DNA from 2 places in the Cronobacter muytjensii ATCC 51329 genome. Region 2 is predicted to be linked to the other one. Evidence: predicted binding sites of a transcription regulator. Region 2 holds the regulator's gene; the other holds the start of a gene.
What was found. Region 2 encodes sigma-54, which starts transcription at its own class of promoters, with help from an activator protein. Its sites were predicted from a motif close to GTTGGCACANNTTTCGCTNT; they were not measured.
Positions count from the first base shown of each region.

Region 1: glnA (glutamate--ammonia ligase) is a predicted target of sigma-54. The motif match lies at 4,602-4,621, and genes of this name have one in related genera.

Region 1 covers NZ_CP012268.1:4,082,786-4,091,300, forward strand. The annotation lists gene hemN (oxygen-independent coproporphyrinogen III oxidase) at 1-179, shown strand, start outside; gene AFK63_RS21355 (YshB family small membrane protein) at 206-328, opposite strand; gene glnG (nitrogen regulation protein NR(I)) at 438-1,847, opposite strand; gene glnL (nitrogen regulation protein NR(II)) at 1,856-2,905, opposite strand; gene glnA (glutamate--ammonia ligase) at 3,105-4,514, opposite strand; gene typA (ribosome-dependent GTPase TypA) at 4,893-6,716, shown strand; gene AFK63_RS18700 (MFS transporter) at 6,794-8,230, opposite strand; gene AFK63_RS18705 (MFS transporter) at 8,283-8,515, opposite strand, start outside.
Region 2 covers NZ_CP012268.1:3,582,163-3,590,677, reverse strand. The annotation lists gene AFK63_RS16530 (hypothetical protein) at 1-16, shown strand, start outside; gene AFK63_RS16525 (hypothetical protein) at 43-480, shown strand; gene AFK63_RS16520 (hypothetical protein) at 784-1,215, shown strand; gene npr (PTS phosphocarrier protein NPr) at 1,276-1,548, opposite strand; gene rapZ (RNase adapter RapZ) at 1,545-2,399, opposite strand; gene ptsN (PTS IIA-like nitrogen regulatory protein PtsN) at 2,464-2,949, opposite strand; gene hpf (ribosome hibernation promoting factor) at 3,030-3,317, opposite strand; gene rpoN (RNA polymerase factor sigma-54) at 3,340-4,779, opposite strand; gene lptB (LPS export ABC transporter ATP-binding protein) at 4,877-5,602, opposite strand; gene lptA (lipopolysaccharide ABC transporter substrate-binding protein LptA) at 5,609-6,166, opposite strand; gene lptC (LPS export ABC transporter periplasmic protein LptC) at 6,135-6,710, opposite strand; gene kdsC (3-deoxy-manno-octulosonate-8-phosphatase KdsC) at 6,707-7,273, opposite strand; gene kdsD (arabinose-5-phosphate isomerase KdsD) at 7,289-8,275, opposite strand; gene AFK63_RS16465 (calcium/sodium antiporter) at 8,291-8,515, opposite strand, start outside.

The sequences.
Region 1 (8,515 bases), 500 kb from region 2:
ACTTCGCTGAGGATCTGCAACTGCTGACGCCGCTGGCGAAAGACGGGCTGGTGGAGGTTAACGCGCGTGAAATTAACGTTACGGCGAAAGGGCGGCTGCTTATTCGTAACATCTGCATGTGCTTTGACGTCTATCTGCGCCAGAAGGCGCGGCTACAGCAGTTCTCTCGCGTGATATAAAAAAAGCGGGCACAGGCCCGCTTTTTTTAACTAAAGAAGTTTACCAGCGCTGCGCACAGCAGGGCGGCAATCGCCGTCTGGGGCGTATGGCCTGCGGCGGCGCCCGCCTCTGCGCTTTGCGTGGCGATATGGATCAGTGATTCCAGCATAACAACTCCCCCCATAAACGCGCCCGATCATACTCAAGCCTGGCGGACAGTAAAGTATAAAATTAGAGCAATTTGTACGCGACAACGCTTTTTTACACAGTACGTCCTGTTACTCCATACCCAGCTCTTTCAGCTTACGCGTCAGGGTGTTGCGCCCCCAGCCCAGCAGGCGGGCCGCTTCCTGTTTGTGTCCCTGCGTATGTCGCAGCGCCGTGGTAAGAAGCGTACGCTCCATCTCCGGCTGCGCTTCGGAAAGCAGGTTTTGATGACCGGAGCGCAGCGCCCGGTCGGCCCAGTGCGCCAGCAGCGTCGCCCAGCTTTCCGGGAGCGTCTGCGAAGGCGCGTCCGGCACGCTGGTTTCAAACAGTTCGGCAGGCAAATCCTGAATCAACACTTCCTGGCCTGCGGCCATGACGGTCAGCCAGCGGCAGGTGTTTTCCAGCTGACGCACGTTGCCGGGCCATGCGAGACGCGTCAGCGCCGCTTCGGTTTCCGGGTGCAACAGTTTGGCTTCAACGCCCAGCTCGCGCGCCGCTACCTGCAGGAAATGACGCGCCAGGCGCGGAATATCCTCGCGGCGCTCGCGCAGCGGCGGCAGATGCACGCGGATCACATTCAGGCGGTGGAATAAATCCTCACGGAATTTCCCCTCCTGAACGCGCAGCTCCAGGTTCTGGTGCGTCGCGGCGATAATGCGCACGTCCACTTTGACCGGCGCATAGCCGCCGACGCGGTAAAACTGGCCGTCCGCCAGCACACGCAGCAGACGGGTTTGCACATCAAGCGGCATATCGCCGATTTCATCGAGAAACAGCGTGCCGCCGTCTGCCTGTTCAAAACGGCCCTGACGAATCTGGTTAGCGCCCGTAAACGCGCCTTTCTCATGCCCGAACAGCTCCGATTCGATAAGGTCTTTGGGAATAGCCGCCATATTCAGCGCGATAAACGGCGCTTTGACGCGCGGGCTGTGACGGTGGAGCGCATGTGCCACCAGCTCTTTACCGGTGCCTGACTCGCCGTTAATCAGCACGCTGATGGACGAGCGGGAAAGACGCCCGATAATGCGAAACACATCCTGCATCGCCGGCGCTTCGCCGATGATGTCCGTCGTCGGGCCGAACACCTGCGCGCTACGCGGCTGTTGTTGCTCCTGATAATGGCTGATGGCGCGCTCAACCAGCGCCACCGCCTCATCGATATCAAACGGCTTCGGCAGATAATCAAACGCGCCCTGCTGATACGCGCTGACGGCAGCGTCGAGATCGGAATGCGCCGTCATAATGATGACCGGAAGCATCGGGTGGCGCTGTTTAATCTGTTTGAGCAGCGTCAGGCCGTCCATACCCGGCATACGGATATCCGACAGCAGCACGTCCGGGGTTTTGGTACTCAGTGCGTCCAGCACCTCGTTGCCGCTCTCAAAGGTGGTGCAGCTTAAGCCTGCTCCGGTGAGCGCGCGCTCAAGCACCCAGCGAATGGAGCTATCGTCATCGACGATCCAGACAATCCCTCGTTGCATAATCACCTCTATTTCCGAATAGGCAGGAAAACCGAAAATTCGGTATGGCCTGGCCAACTGTTAAATTCGATTTTTCCCGAATGCTGATCGATAAGGTTCCGGGCGATAGAAAGCCCCAGCCCGGTGCCGCCTTCGCGGCCGCTGACCATCGGGTAAAACAGCGTATCCTGCAGATGCGCCGGGATGCCCGGCCCGTTGTCTTCCACATCGATGCGCGCCGCCAGGCGGTAACGCACGCCGTGCAGCGTCAGCTGAAACGCGGTGCGGGTGCGCAAGGTGATCTCACCGCCTTCTTCGCCCAGCGCCTGGAGGGCATTACGGACGATATTCAGCAACACCTGTTCTATCTGGTCCGGATCATGAGTAAATTCCGGCAGGCTTGGGTCGTAATCGCGCAGAAGCCGAACGTTTTCCGGCAGCTCCATCGACACCAGCTTCACCACGCGTTCGGCCACTTTATGAATGCTCTCGGTAACGTGCATACCCGGCTGCTGCGGCCCTAACAGACGGTCCACCAGATTACGCAGGCGGTCGGCCTGTTCGATAATGACTTTGGTGTACTCGGTCAGCGACGGATCGGGCAGCGCGCGGGTGAGCAACTGTGCCGCGCCACGCAGGCCGCCGAGCGGGTTTTTAATTTCATGCGCCAGCCCGCGCACCAGATCGCGCGCCGCGACCTGCTGGGCATGCTGGAGTTGTTCCTGGCTTAAACGCCGCTGATTATCCATCGGGGCCATTTCCAGCAGGATCAGGCCATCCGGCAGACGTTGCGCCGTCAGGGAAAGAATGTGTGAGCGACCGTCGATCACCAGCGTAACTTCGTTATCTGTAAATCCCTGGCCTGCGTTCAGGCTCTCCTGCATCAGGCTGATATTGAGGGAAAAATAACTCAGCAGCTCCGGTAACGGCGTGCCGTAGAGCTTACGTGAACTTTGCGCGAGCAACTGCTGCGCCGCCGGATTGGCGTAATGCACTGCCAGGTCGTCGTCGACCAGCAGAATGCTATTGATTAATGCGTTAAGGATCTGCCCAGCATCGGGCAGCGTGCCTGTTGCCATCCAGCAGTCCCCCAGGTTTTGCACCATTTTAGTGCAGTATAGCGTTTTAACGATGAAAAAGACGTTAAAACCGGTTTCGGGTGGTGAAAAAAGCCCATCCGAAGATGGGCTAAAGTTTCCACGGCAACAAAAAAACAGTGACGGATTTCACGCAGTGGCGACAACCTGAAATCCGTTGGCTATCAACTTCAAAAAAGCATTAAACGCTGTAGTACAGTTCGAACTCTACCGGGTGCGGCGTCATGCGAACACGGTCGTTCTCTTCGATACGCAGCGCGATGTAAGCATCGATCGCGTCGTCGGTGAACACGCCGCCTGCGGTCAGGAACTCGCGGTCCTGATCCAGCGCCTGCAGGGCTTCTTCCAGAGAGCCGGCAACCTGCGGGATCTCTTTCGCTTCTTCCGGCGGCAGGTCATACAGGTTTTTGTCCATCGCTTCGCCCGGGTGGATCTTATTCTTGATACCGTCAAGACCCGCCATCAACAGAGCGGCGAAGCACAGGTACGGGTTAGCCGCCGGGTCCGGGAAGCGTACTTCGATACGACGCGCTTTCGGAGAGGCGACAACCGGAATACGGATGGACGCGGAGCGGTTACGCGCGGAGTAAGCCAGCATTACTGGCGCTTCGTAGCCCGGGACCAGACGCTTGTAAGAGTTGGTGGTCGGGTTGGACAGGGCGTTGATGGCTTTCGCGTGCTTGATAACGCCGCCGATGTAGTACAGCGCCTGCTCAGACAGACCTGCGTATTTGTCGCCAGAGAACAGGTTGGTGCCGTTCTTGGACAGGGACATATGGCAGTGCATGCCGGAGCCGTTATCGCCGAACATCGGTTTCGGCATAAAGGTCGCGGTTTTGCCGAAGCGGTGCGCGACGTTATGCACGACATATTTGTAGATCTGAATTTCGTCCGCTTTTTTGGTCATGGTGTTGAAGCGGGTTGCCACTTCGTTCTGACCGGCGGTGGCCACTTCGTGGTGGTGAGCTTCAACCACCAGGCCCATCTCTTCCATCGTCAGGCACATTACGGAACGGATATCCTGCGAGGAGTCGACCGGCGGAACCGGGAAGTAACCGCCTTTCACGCCCGGACGGTGGCCTTTGTTGCCGCCTTCGTATTTGGTGGAGGAGTTCCATGCGCCTTCGATGTCGTCGATAGCGACATGAGAGCCGGAGATGGAGCTGCCGAAACGGATATCGTCAAACAGGAAGAATTCAGGCTCTGGCCCGAACAGTACGGTGTCGGCGATGCCGGTGGAGCGCAGGTACTCTTCCGCACGTTTGGCGATGGAACGCGGGTCGCGATCGTAGCCCTGCATGGTGCCCGGCTCGAGGATATCGCAACGAATAATCAGGGTCGGTTCTTCGTAGAACGGGTCAATGACAGCGGTGGAGGCGTCCGGCATCAGCACCATGTCAGATTCATTGATGCCTTTCCAGCCACCGATGGAGGAACCATCGAACATTTTACCTTCTTCGAAGAAGTCGGCGTTCACCTGGTGGGCTGGGATGGTGACGTGCTGTTCTTTACCTTTAGTGTCAGTGAAGCGCAGATCCACAAACTTCACTTCATGTTCATTCAGCATCGTCAGAACGTGTTCAGCGGACATACTTAACTCTCCCGGATTTGTCATTGTCGTCGTGGTAACGAGGTCTTCAGTACTTATTAAAATTGGCGTCGCCGCCCTGAAATCTTTAAAGCGAAATCTGTGCCAACTTTCAAATTCCCCCAAAAAGGCGCTATGATGCGCGTCATAGTGCAAAAGGGCTGCACCACGATGGAGAGATTGCACCAATATAGTGCCTGTGTGTAAAAAACAAGCACTGTGTTGGTGCAATTTACGTTTAATAGCCCTTTTACCGCTGCGTGAAAAGGATCACAAAGCCTGGCGACAACACTTGTTTGCGTCAGATGATTGTGATCCTGTTTAGTCCTTCGATTAATACGTGTACAATAACGCGCTATTTCTAATGCCTGAGGCAAAGTTGTGATCGAAAAATTGCGTAACATCGCCATCATTGCGCACGTTGACCATGGTAAAACGACCCTGGTTGACAAGCTGCTGCAGCAATCCGGTACGTTCGACGAACGTGCTGAAACTCAAGAGCGCGTGATGGACTCCAACGATTTGGAGAAAGAGCGTGGGATTACCATCCTCGCTAAAAACACCGCGATCAAATGGAATGATTACCGTATCAACATCGTTGATACCCCTGGGCACGCTGACTTCGGTGGTGAAGTTGAACGTGTCATGTCCATGGTTGATTCCGTGCTGCTGGTGGTTGATGCTTTTGACGGCCCGATGCCGCAGACGCGCTTCGTGACCAAGAAAGCATTTGCCCATGGCCTGAAACCTATCGTGGTTATCAACAAGGTTGACCGTCCGGGCGCGCGTCCTGACTGGGTTGTGGATCAGGTGTTCGACCTGTTCGTCAACCTCGACGCGACTGACGAGCAGCTGGACTTCCCTATCGTTTACGCCTCCGCGCTGAACGGTATCGCAGGTCTGGATCACTCTGACATGGCGGAAGACATGACCCCGCTGTACCAGGCGATTGTTGACCATGTACCGGCACCGGACGTCGATCTCGACGGCCCGCTGCAGATGCAGATCTCCCAGCTCGACTACAACAACTACGTTGGCGTCATCGGCATCGGCCGCATCAAACGCGGTAAAGTGAAGCCGAACCAGCAGGTCACTATCATTGATAGCGAAGGCAAAACCCGTAACGGTAAAGTCGGTAAAGTACTGGGCCACCTGGGCCTGGAGCGTATCGATACCGATCTGGCTGAAGCTGGCGATATCATCGCGATCACCGGTCTTGGCGAGCTGAACATCTCCGACACCATCTGCGACCCGCAGAACGTCGAAGCGCTGCCGGCGCTGTCCGTTGACGAACCGACCGTTTCTATGTACTTCAACGTCAACACGTCGCCGTTCTGCGGTAAAGAAGGTAAATACGTTACCTCTCGTCAGATCCTTGACCGTCTGAACAAAGAGCTGGTGCATAACGTTGCGCTGCGCGTTGAAGAGACCGAAGACGCTGATGCGTTCCGCGTTTCTGGCCGTGGTGAACTGCACCTGTCTGTGCTTATCGAGAATATGCGTCGTGAAGGTTTCGAACTGGCGGTTTCCCGTCCGAAAGTTATCTTCCGCGAAATCGACGGTCGTAAACAAGAGCCGTTCGAAAACGTCACGCTGGACGTCGAAGAACAGCACCAGGGTTCTGTGATGCAGGCGCTGGGTGAGCGTAAAGGCGACCTGAAAAACATGAATCCGGACGGCAAAGGCCGCGTACGTCTCGACTACGTGATCCCAAGCCGTGGCCTGATTGGCTTCCGTTCTGAGTTCATGACCATGACCTCCGGTACCGGTCTGCTGTACTCCACCTTCAGCCACTACGACGATATTCGTCCGGGCGAAGTAGGCCAGCGTAACAATGGCGTACTGATCTCTAACGGTCAGGGTAAAGCGGTCGCGTTCGCGCTGTTCGGTCTGCAGGATCGCGGTAAGCTGTTCCTGGGTCACGGTGCGGAAGTGTATGAAGGCCAGATCATCGGTATTCACAGCCGTTCTAACGACCTGACGGTTAACTGTCTGACCGGTAAGAAACTGACCAACATGCGTGCGTCCGGTACGGACGAAGCGACGGTTCTGGTTCCGCCTATCAAGATGACCCTGGAGCAGGCGCTCGAGTTCATCGATGATGACGAACTGGTCGAAGTGACTCCGCTGTCTGTACGTATCCGTAAGCGTCACCTGACGGAAAACGATCGTAAACGCGCAATGCGCGGTGCGAAAGAAGACTAATACGGTGCATCCGTAAACCGGGCCGGCGTTAACGCCGCCTGCGTGACTAAAAAGCCGCTGAATTTCAGCGGCTTTTTTTATGGTTGCGCGCGGGCTACCGACGCTGGTGGTTTACGGTCAGCTTCAGGCGTGTAGCGCGGCGTTGTTTTCCGCTTCGCTATCTCATCAATGATGACCGCAAAGCGGGCTTCATTGAGCTTATAAAACAGGCCCATAATCAGGGCGGCGATAATGGCCAGCCCGCACGGCCAGAGGAAAATCAGCTGGCGTAGCCCGTCGAGCGTCGCGGCGGTTTGCAGCGCGTTTGGCACGTAACCGATTTGCGTCAGCATAATGCCGGGCAGGAACCCTGCCAGCGCCGCGGAAATCTTGCGCGAAAACGTATAACCGGTGTAGACCGAGCCTTCGGCGCGGATGCCGGTTTTCCACTCGCCGTAATCCACCGTATCCGGCACCAGCGCCCAGTTCAGACTGTTCACAAACGCGGTGCCAAAAAACGCCATGCACGAAAACAGTACGAAGCTCAGCGACGTCGCGCCCCACAGGTAGTTAAAAATATCGCCAGCGGCCCAGAGCGCGAGCCCGCCGAGATAGACCCGTTTCTTACCAAAGCGTTTCACCGCGCCCGGCACCAAAAAGACGCCGACCAGAATGCAGCCCATGCTGAACAATCCCATCCACGACAGCAGATGCACATCGTTGAGCACGTATTGCGTGTAATAGACCTGGATGGCGAGCTTGATATTAAACGCCGCCAGCGTACAGAGATTGGCGATACACAGCACCAGCAGCGGCGGGTTCTGGAAAATCGCGCAAAAGGATTTCAGCATGCCCGGCTTATGCCCGGCGGGCACCACTTCTACATAACGCTCGCGCACGCCGCGGTAACAGCACCCCATGCTGATAAGCCCGACGCCGGCGAAAAGCAGCGCCGCGACCAGGTAGCCCGTCGCCGGACGCGCCGTAAACAGCGACTGGATTGGCATAAAGCCGACCGTGCAGAGCAGCAGTCCAAGCGTCGCGCCGCCCTGCCGCCAGGCGGCGAGATGCGCGCGCTCCTGCGGGTTTTTAGTGATGGCGGGCACCATCGCGCCATAAGCGCAGTTCATCAGGCTGTAAAACAGGCCGAAGAGCATAAACAGCACCGTAGCGAGCGCGGTTTTCATGGTCAGCGGCAGATCGTTGGCGACAAATTGCGCCGTCGCCACCAGCGCCACCGGAAACGAGGCGAACAGAATAAAGGGCCGGAATTTGCCGCGCGGGCCGGGCGCGCGTCGTGAGTCCACCAGCACGCCGGTCAGCATATCGGTCAGCGCCGTGAAAAACTTCGCCACCAGGAAAATCACGCCGCCGTAAAAGGCGGGCAGATGCAGTTCATCGGTATAAAACTTCAGAAGATACAGCGTCCCGATACACAGCATCAGGTTGGAGCCGAAATCGCCCATGCCGTAAGACAATTTTTCCCGCAGGCTCAGGCGGAGCGTCAGCGGGTCCTGATTCGTGAATGCCGTCATAGCCGATCCTCAAAGCACAGGCCCGCGCCGAACGACGCGAGCGCCGTCAGGGTTACGCGCCAGGCGAAAACGCCCGCTTACGGTTTTCCAGTTCATCCACAATCCGCACGTACATCTTCTCGTTAAGGTTGTAGAAGCAGCCCATCGCGATAATCGTTATTACCGCCAGCACGCACGGCCAGATAAAAATCAGCTCGCGCAGGCCCTCAATCGTCGTAACGGACTGCGCCACGTTCGGGACATAGCCAATCTGCGTCAGCATCAGGCCAGGGAAAAACCCGGCCA
Region 2 (8,515 bases):
GATGGGCAATCCGTGAACCGGCGATTGTACGAGGAAATGACCATGCACATCGATGAACTGATTACCCTGGCGCATTACCGCAGCTTTCTCGACAGGCTGGAGCAGCAACTGGGCCAGCCGGTCGGCAGGGTGCCGTTGGAAGAAGGTCTGAGCGACTTCTACGACCACTGCCTGGAACTGGCCGGATTCGACGCCAGCGCACTGCTGGCCATCACCGAGCAGCAGCGCGAGGCGAGCCTGCGCTACATTGGCGCTAAGCTCGAGATGTTCGCCGAGCCCGAAGGCGGCAAGGACAACATCGTCAACGAGCCTCTGCCGTTGACGCTCCCGCTCGGGCACTTGATCGAGTTTGCCCTGCTTGGGCAGGGCCATGAGATTGCCGCCTACCTCAAGCAGCTGCGCATCCCCAGGGCCCAGCAATACGGCAAGCAGATTAGCGCGCTGTTCGCCCAGTTACGCACACACGATCAGCCCACCTGACCCTGGCCAGGCATGAGGGCGTCGAAAATGGAACGCTTGAAGTGGGTTGCCGAGAAGGATTGTGAAGGCTGGCTGCTTGTTCTGCCTTTGATATGGGTTTTGTACGAATTTTGAGGGCGGTTTGGGTGAGCTGCCTGTCACTGGAAAACGACCATGAACACTATCACCGGAAGGACGTAATTTATGGCCCTGATCATTGCTCACGAAACCCCCACTGAGTACGCCCCGACAGTCTCTTACAACTATTGCGGCTGCATGCCGTAGAGCGGCCGACACGTCTCGGAATTTTCAGGAAATGAAGTCGTGGAACTACTGCAGTTCTGCGAGCAAGAAGGCCACCGCCAGGGCTTGAATGATGCCCTCTGTGACCGTGTAGGGCAGCGTGAACATGCACCATTTCACCCCGCGTTCATGGGAGGCTACCCCGAGCAGACCTGGCATGATGCCTGCTGGACAGGCGTTCAACAGAACGAAGACACAGCGCCCGAGGCAATTAACGCAGAAATTCAGGAGACGTTGGTCAACCCTGACACCAGCTTTGGGTTGCGCGATGCATTGACCAGTGTCCTTGAGCGCGACCGTGCAGATGCTGTCAGCGACGCTGACTTTCTCAACGACATTATGAAGTGTCAATTCACGCGTACGCACTCAACAATCACTGACATGGACGGTATTCTCGCACGCGAGAATTACCGGCACTGCACCTTCCATAGCTGCTGTCAGCTGGTCATATAGCTCGGGCTTAACAGAGCGCGGCGCAATAGCGCAGCACGCGCTGCGCTGAGAGTAGGGCGGTCAGTCTTCGTCAAAGCCGGCGTTAAACAGCGCGATGACGGCCGCCAGCGCTTCTTTTTCCTGCGGGCCGGTGGCTTCTATCTCAATATGGCCGCCCTGGGCGGAATCGAGCATCAGCAGGGCTATCACGCTGCTGGCTTCCGCTTCGGTGCCCGCTTCATTACGCAACAGCACTTCCGCGTCAAAGCTCTGCACCAGTTCAAACAGCTTCATCGCCGGGCGGGCATGCATCCCGAGCTTATTGGTGATTTCGACAGTCTGTTTTACGGTCATGATTTGCGTTTTTCCAGCGTGCGATGGCGGGACTGAACGTTTTTGCCGCGCGAGCGGAAGTAATCCGCCAGCTGTTCGGCGATGTAGACGGAGCGGTGTTTACCACCGGTACAGCCGATGGCGACAGTCAGATAACTGCGGTTGTTGGTTTCCAGCATCGGCAACCAGAGTTCCAGATAGCTGCGCGTCTGGTAGATGAAATTGTGCACTTCGGTGTGGCGGTCGAGAAACGCCGCGACGGGCTTATCGAGACCGGTCATCGGGCGCAGTTTCGGATCCCAGTGCGGGTTTGGCAGAAAACGCACGTCAAAGACGTAATCGGCATCGATCGGAATGCCGTGCTTGAAGCCGAAGGATTCAAACACCATCGTGAGTTCACGCTCGCGCTTGCCAAGCAAGCGGGTGCGCAGCATTTCCGCCAGTTCATGCACCGACATTTCCGAGGTGTCGACAATCAGATCCGCGCGCGATCGCAGCGGCTCCAGCAGATCGTTTTCTTCATCAATGGCGCTTTCGAGCGACAGGTTTTTGCTGGAGAGCGGATGCAGGCGGCGCGTGTCGCTGTAGCGGCGAATCAGCGTGTTGCGATCGGCGTCGAGGAACAGCAGTTGCGGAGAGAACGCGTCCGGCAGGTTATTCATCGCCTGCTCAAACACCTCCGGGGATTCCGGCATATTACGAACGTCGATGCTCACCGCGGCGGATATCTGCCTTTCTGAAAGCGTGCGCGCCAGTTCAGGCAGCAGCACGACAGGCAGGTTATCGACGCAGTAGAACCCCATATCTTCCAGTGCACGCAGGGCGACCGATTTCCCTGACCCTGAACGTCCACTGACGATCATCAGAACCATCTGCTGTTTCTCCACACTTCAGACCGGTTAACCGGCGCCTCCTGGATTGTGCCTTTCAGCACGGTCATTCACTCTCTTCACTGGTTTCAGTGATTATCTGGTAGAGCTCTTCATCGCTTTGCGCGGCACGCAGACGACGGCAAATCGTTTTGTCCGCCAGTCTTTTAGCCACCAGCGACAGCGTATGCAGATGCGTTTTGGTTTGATCCGCCGGCACCAGCAGCGCGAAGAGGAGATCGACAGGCTGGTTATCGATGGCGTCAAAAGCAATCGGCGTTTCGAGCTGGACGAAAACGCCTACGGCGCGCAGCGTATCTTCTTCAAGCTTGCCGTGCGGAATGGCGATGCCGTTGCCGATCCCGGTACTTCCCATCCGCTCACGGGTAAGGATCGCTTCAAACACTACCTGCGGCGGCAGGCTAAGCTGCTTTGCCGCCAGCTCGCTGATAATCTCCAGGGCGCGTTTTTTACTCTGGCAGTGTACGCCGCTGCGGGTGCATTCCTGGTTTAAAACATTGCTCAATGGCAGAGCGGAATCATTATTCATCATAATTTCACCTAAGCGTTCTCTGGTGCGACGACCCGCCAGACGGGCCGGGCCGTCGATGTCCCAGCGAAACGCCCGGACAATTAATGTTGTTTCAGTTTATCTTTGTGTTTAGTGAGCTGCCGCGCCAGTTTATCAATCAAACCGTCGATGGCGGCGTACATATCCTGGCCTTCCGAACTGGCATGCAGCTCCCCGCCGTTCACATGCAGGGTGGCGTCGGCGATTTGCGTCACCTTTTCCACCTTCAGCACAATATAGACCTGATTAATCCTTTCGAAATACTGCTCCAGCTTGGCGAATTTGGTGGTGACAAACTCGCGCAGCGCTTCGGTGATTTCGACGTTATGTCCTGTGATGTTGAGCTGCATAGTGTCTTCCTTATCGGTTGAGTCAGACCAGCTGTTTGCGCTGGTTTGACGGCGGTATGGATAAAGACTCTCGATACTTCGCAACGGTACGGCGGGCCACCATGATCCCCTGCTCTGACAGCATAGACGTCAGTTTGCTGTCGCTTAAGGGTTTCGCGGGGTTTTCCGCTGCAATCAACTTCTTCACCAGCGCGCGAATAGCCGTGGACGAGGCTTCGCCGCCGCCCTCGGTGTTCACGTGACTTGAGAAGAAATACTTCAATTCGAAAATGCCGCGCGGGCTGTGCAGATATTTTTGGGTAGTAACGCGGGAGATAGTGGACTCATGCATCTCCACCGCCTGGGCGATATCCGCCAGCACCATCGGCTTCATATACTCTTCGCCCTGTTCGAAGAACGCCTGCTGCTGTTCAACGATGCAGCGGCTGACGCGCAGCAGCGTGTCGTTACGGCTTTCCAGGCTTTTAATCAGCCATTTCGCCTCTTGCAGGTTGCTGCGGATGAACTGGTTGTCAGATTCATTACGCCCGCTATTAGACATCGCGGCGTACTGCTGATTGATTTTGAGCCGGGGAATGCTGTCGGAATTGAGTTCCACTACCCAACGGCCATTATGCTTGCGCACCAGCACGTCCGGGATGACATATTCCGGCTCGCCAGTCTGGATAGACTGGCCGGGACGCGGATCGAGCGACTGGATCAGGTTCACCGCTTCTTTCAGCACATCCTCTTTCAGGCGCGTGACGCGCATCAGGCTGCGAAAGTCATGATTGGCTAACAGGTCGAGGTGATCGCTGACTATCTGCCGCGCCTGCGCCAGAAAGGGCGTGTCGGCGCTGAACTGCGAAAGTTGTATCAACAGGCAGTCGCGCAGATCGCGGGCGGCGACGCCGACCGGATCGAAACGCTGCACGCGCTTGAGCACAGCCTCAATCTCTTCGGGGCCGATATCGTCATCGTTGTCGCCCATGCCGTCGAGAATATCCTGCACCGTGACGGTGAGGTAGCCGGTGTCGTCCACCGCGTCGACGATCGCTGTGGCGATCGCGCGGTCGGTATCGGAAAAGGGCGTCAGTTGCACCTGCCACATCAGGTAATCCTGAAGGCTCTGGGTCGTTTCGCCCTGATAGACCGGCAGTTCGTCGTCGATATAGTCGGTGCCCGTGCCTGACGGCGTGCCGGCGGTGTAGATTTCGTCCCAGCTGGCGTCAAGCGGCAGCTCGTCCGGCATCTCTTTTTGCTCCAGCGCTTCGGCGGTATCCAGCCCTTCGTTGTCCTGCGTTTCCTGAGTGGCAATTTCGTCGTGAATGTCGGTTTGCTCAAGCAGGGGATTAATTTCCAGCGCCTGTTGCAACTCCTGCTGGAGTTCCAGCGTGGACAACTGCAACAAGCGAATGGCCTGCTGCAACTGCGGCGTCATGGCGAGCTGTTGGCTAAGCCTTAGTTGCAAACCTTGCTTCATATTCAGAGCAAAAATCCTCAGGTGTAAACGTCAAATAAGACCTGTCGCGGCGGGGCGCGCTGGGTGGCGCGCCGTTTCTGCCTGTTGCTCTACCCTATCAGAGTCTGAACTCTTCCCCAAGATATACGCGTTTAACCTGTTCATCCTGCAGAATATCGTCGGGCGTGCCGTGGGCGATAAGGTGCCCCTGGCTGACGATATAGGCGCGCTCGCACACCGCCAGCGTTTCACGCACGTTATGGTCGGTGATAAGCACGCCAAGGCCGCTGTCGCGCAGATGCTCAATGATACGTTTGATATCGATAACCGAAATCGGGTCGACGCCCGCAAAGGGTTCGTCAAGCAGGATGAATTTCGGGTTCGCCGCCAGCGCGCGGGCAATCTCCACGCGACGGCGTTCGCCGCCGGAGAGCGACTGGCCGAGGCTGTCGCGCAGATGGTCGATATGGAACTCTTCCATCAGCTCTTTGGCACGATCTTCGCGCTGCTCGGCGCTGAGATCGTCGCGAATTTGCAGAACGGCCATCAGGTTGTCGTAGACGCTCAGACGGCGGAAAATGGACGCCTCCTGCGGCAGATAACCGATGCCGCGACGCGCGCGGGCGTGCAGCGGCAGCAAGCTGATATCTTCGTCATCAATAATGATGTTGCCGGCGTCGCGCGGCACAATGCCCACGACCATGTAGAACGTGGTGGTTTTACCCGCGCCGTTCGGGCCAAGCAGGCCGACAATCTCGCCTGAGTTCACCGTCAGGCTGACATCTTCCACTACGCGGCGGCCCTTGTAGGCTTTCGCCAGGTGTTTCGCAATGAGTGTTGCCATAAGGGTTTAGTTGCTCTTGTTCTGATTCGGCGCCTGAGCGGCGTTGTCTTTATTCTGCAGCTGCGACGGCACCAGTACGGTGGTCACGCGTTTGCCTTTCTCGCTGAACGCCTGCATTTTCTGCTCTTTCACGAGATAGGTGATTTTGTCGCCTTTGATATTGCTGTCGAGCTGCTCAAGGTAGGCGTTGCCGGTCAGCACGACGAAATCGTTTTGCAGCTCGTAGTGCATCGTTGAGGCATGGCCTTTAACCGGTTTGCCGTTGTCCTGCATCTGGTAGAAAGTGGCAGGATTACCGTAACCGTCAATCACCTCTTTGCCTTTCTCACCGCCAGGGCGCGTGACGACGACTTTGTCAGCGTTGATTTTAATCGTGCCCTGCGTCACCACGACATTGCCGGTAAACGTCACCACGTTGCCCTGCATGTCCAGCGACTGCTGGTCAGATTCTATATGGATAGGCTGTTCGGTATCGCCCGTCAGCGCGAACGCCGGGAAGCCTGCCGCCAGCAGCGTACTGGTCAGTACGACATTAAGGCTGAGTTTGTTTATTCTGGATTTCATAGGAGGTTCTAACCTTTTCAATCAGCTCGGCATTTTTGCTGCGAAGGTTCCCGCGCATTTTCAGGCCGCTGGAATTAAAGCTGGTGCCGTAAAGAGTGACAAGCGTATCAGAGGTAACATCCTGGGTGACCAGGTTGATCTCTGCCTTGTCGGTCGTAATTTTGCGCAACTGCGAATCCGGCGTCAGCGCGTTCACTTCCACATGACCGGTCAGGTAGAGCATTCTGTCATTGGTCAGTTTGGCACGATCCGCTTTGACCGACCAGGTCGGCACTTTGTTGGTATCAAAGGTGGTCATCACCGGCTGTGTAAACCAGGAGACGCCGTCTTCTGAGAAATACTCGACGTGCTGTGCGACTAAGCGATAGTTCAGCGCGCCTTCCGGGCTGTAAACCACCGTGTTTGACTGCTCGCTCTGGTATGTCGGCTCATTGCTGTTTACTGTCAGCGGGCCGCCTTCATCCTGATCGGCGAGGTTAATGCCAATCAGCACCAGCGCGGCCAGCGCCAGCAGGATGATTATCCAGCGTCTGGTCTTACTCATATGGATTGCCCTATGGCCTCATCTAATTTTCCCTGCGCCAGCAGCAGAAGATCGCAGACTTCGCGCACCGCGCCGCGGCCGCCCGGGATATGGGTGACGTAATCGGCCTTCGGCGTCAGCAGCGGATGCGCATCCGCTACCGCCACGCTCAGCCCGACTTGCGCCATCACAGGCCAGTCAATTAAATCATCGCCGACATAAGCGACATTTTCCGGAGCAAGCGCCAGTTTTTCCAGCAGTTGGCGGTAAGCGATGAGCTTATCGGACTGGCCCTGGTAAAGATGCGTAATGCCAAGCGTTTCACAGCGGTCTTCAAGCAATTTCGCTTTGCGCCCGGTGATAATCGCGACCTCAATGCCGGACGTCAGCGCGCAGCGTACGCCGTAACCGTCGCGCACGTTAAAGGCTTTCAGCTCTTCGCCGCTGTTGCCCATGTAAATGAGGCCGTCGGACATTACGCCGTCGACATCCAGGATCAGCAGGCGGATTTGCGCCGCCCGCTCAATGATCTGCGCGCTCACCGGCCCATAGCAGGTAGAGATGGCGCCATCAGGGTTACTCATTAAACCTTTCCTTTGTTACACCACGCCTGCGCGCAGCAAATCATGCATATGTATCACACCGCGCAACTGGTCGCCATCAGCCACCATGACGGAAGTAATGTGACGCGTCTGCATCAGGTTAAGCGCATCGACTGCGAGCGTGCCCGGACGCACGCGAATTCCGCCCGGCGTCATCACGTCGACAATCTTCATCTGATGCAGATCGCCGCCCATATCGAAGACGCGGCGCAGGTCGCCGTCGGTAAAAACACCCTCAATTTTCATCAGGTCGTCGCAAATCACCGTCATGCCGAGATTCTTGCGGGTGATTTCCAGCAGCGCATCACGCAGCGACGCCTCTTTGCTGACGTGCGGGATTTCATCGCCGGTGTGCATGATGTCATTGACGCGCAGCAGCAGCTTACGTCCAAGCGCGCCGCCCGGATGGGAGAGCGCAAAATCTTCAGGCGTAAAGCCGCGCGCTTTCAGCAGCGCGACCGCGAGCGCATCGCCCATCACCAGCGTCGCTGTGGTGCTGGTGGTCGGCGCGAGGCCGAGCGGGCAGGCCTCCTGTGGCACTTTCACACACAGGTGGATATCCGCCGCTTTCGCCATCGCGCTCTCCGGACGACCAGTAATGCAGATAAGCTGCACCTGGAGACGCTTAAGCACCGGGATCAGCGCCAGAATTTCGTTGGATTCGCCCGAGTTGGAAATCGCAATGACGATATCCTGCCCGCTCACCATGCCTAAATCGCCGTGGCTCGCCTCCGCCGGGTGCACAAAGAACGAGGGCGTGCCGGTGCTGGCGAACGTCGCCGCCATTTTTTTACCGATATGGCCCGATTTGCCCATTCCCATGACCACGACTTTGCCGCGGCAGTAGAACATGCTTTCGCAGGCGCGTGCAAAATCGGCGTTGATGTACTGATCCAACTGGGCCAGACCTTCGCGTTCAATGGTCAGGACATCCTTCCCTGCCTGTTCAAAGTCAAAACCCGGCGGTAAATCTAGTTGTGACATAAATGCGCTTCCGATTCATCCAACGAGACGCGGCGACGCCCAGAACAGCATCACCATCCAAACGATAAACCCACATAATAATCCGGCGCCGGTTTTTTTACCGAGATACTGCTCAGGACGCCAGCACAGCACCACGAAAATGACGCTGACCAGCAGCATCACGCCATAATCGCGTGTAAACGCCAGCGAATCGAAACGTCCGGGTGCCAGCAGCGCGGGCAAGCCAGGCACGATCGCCAG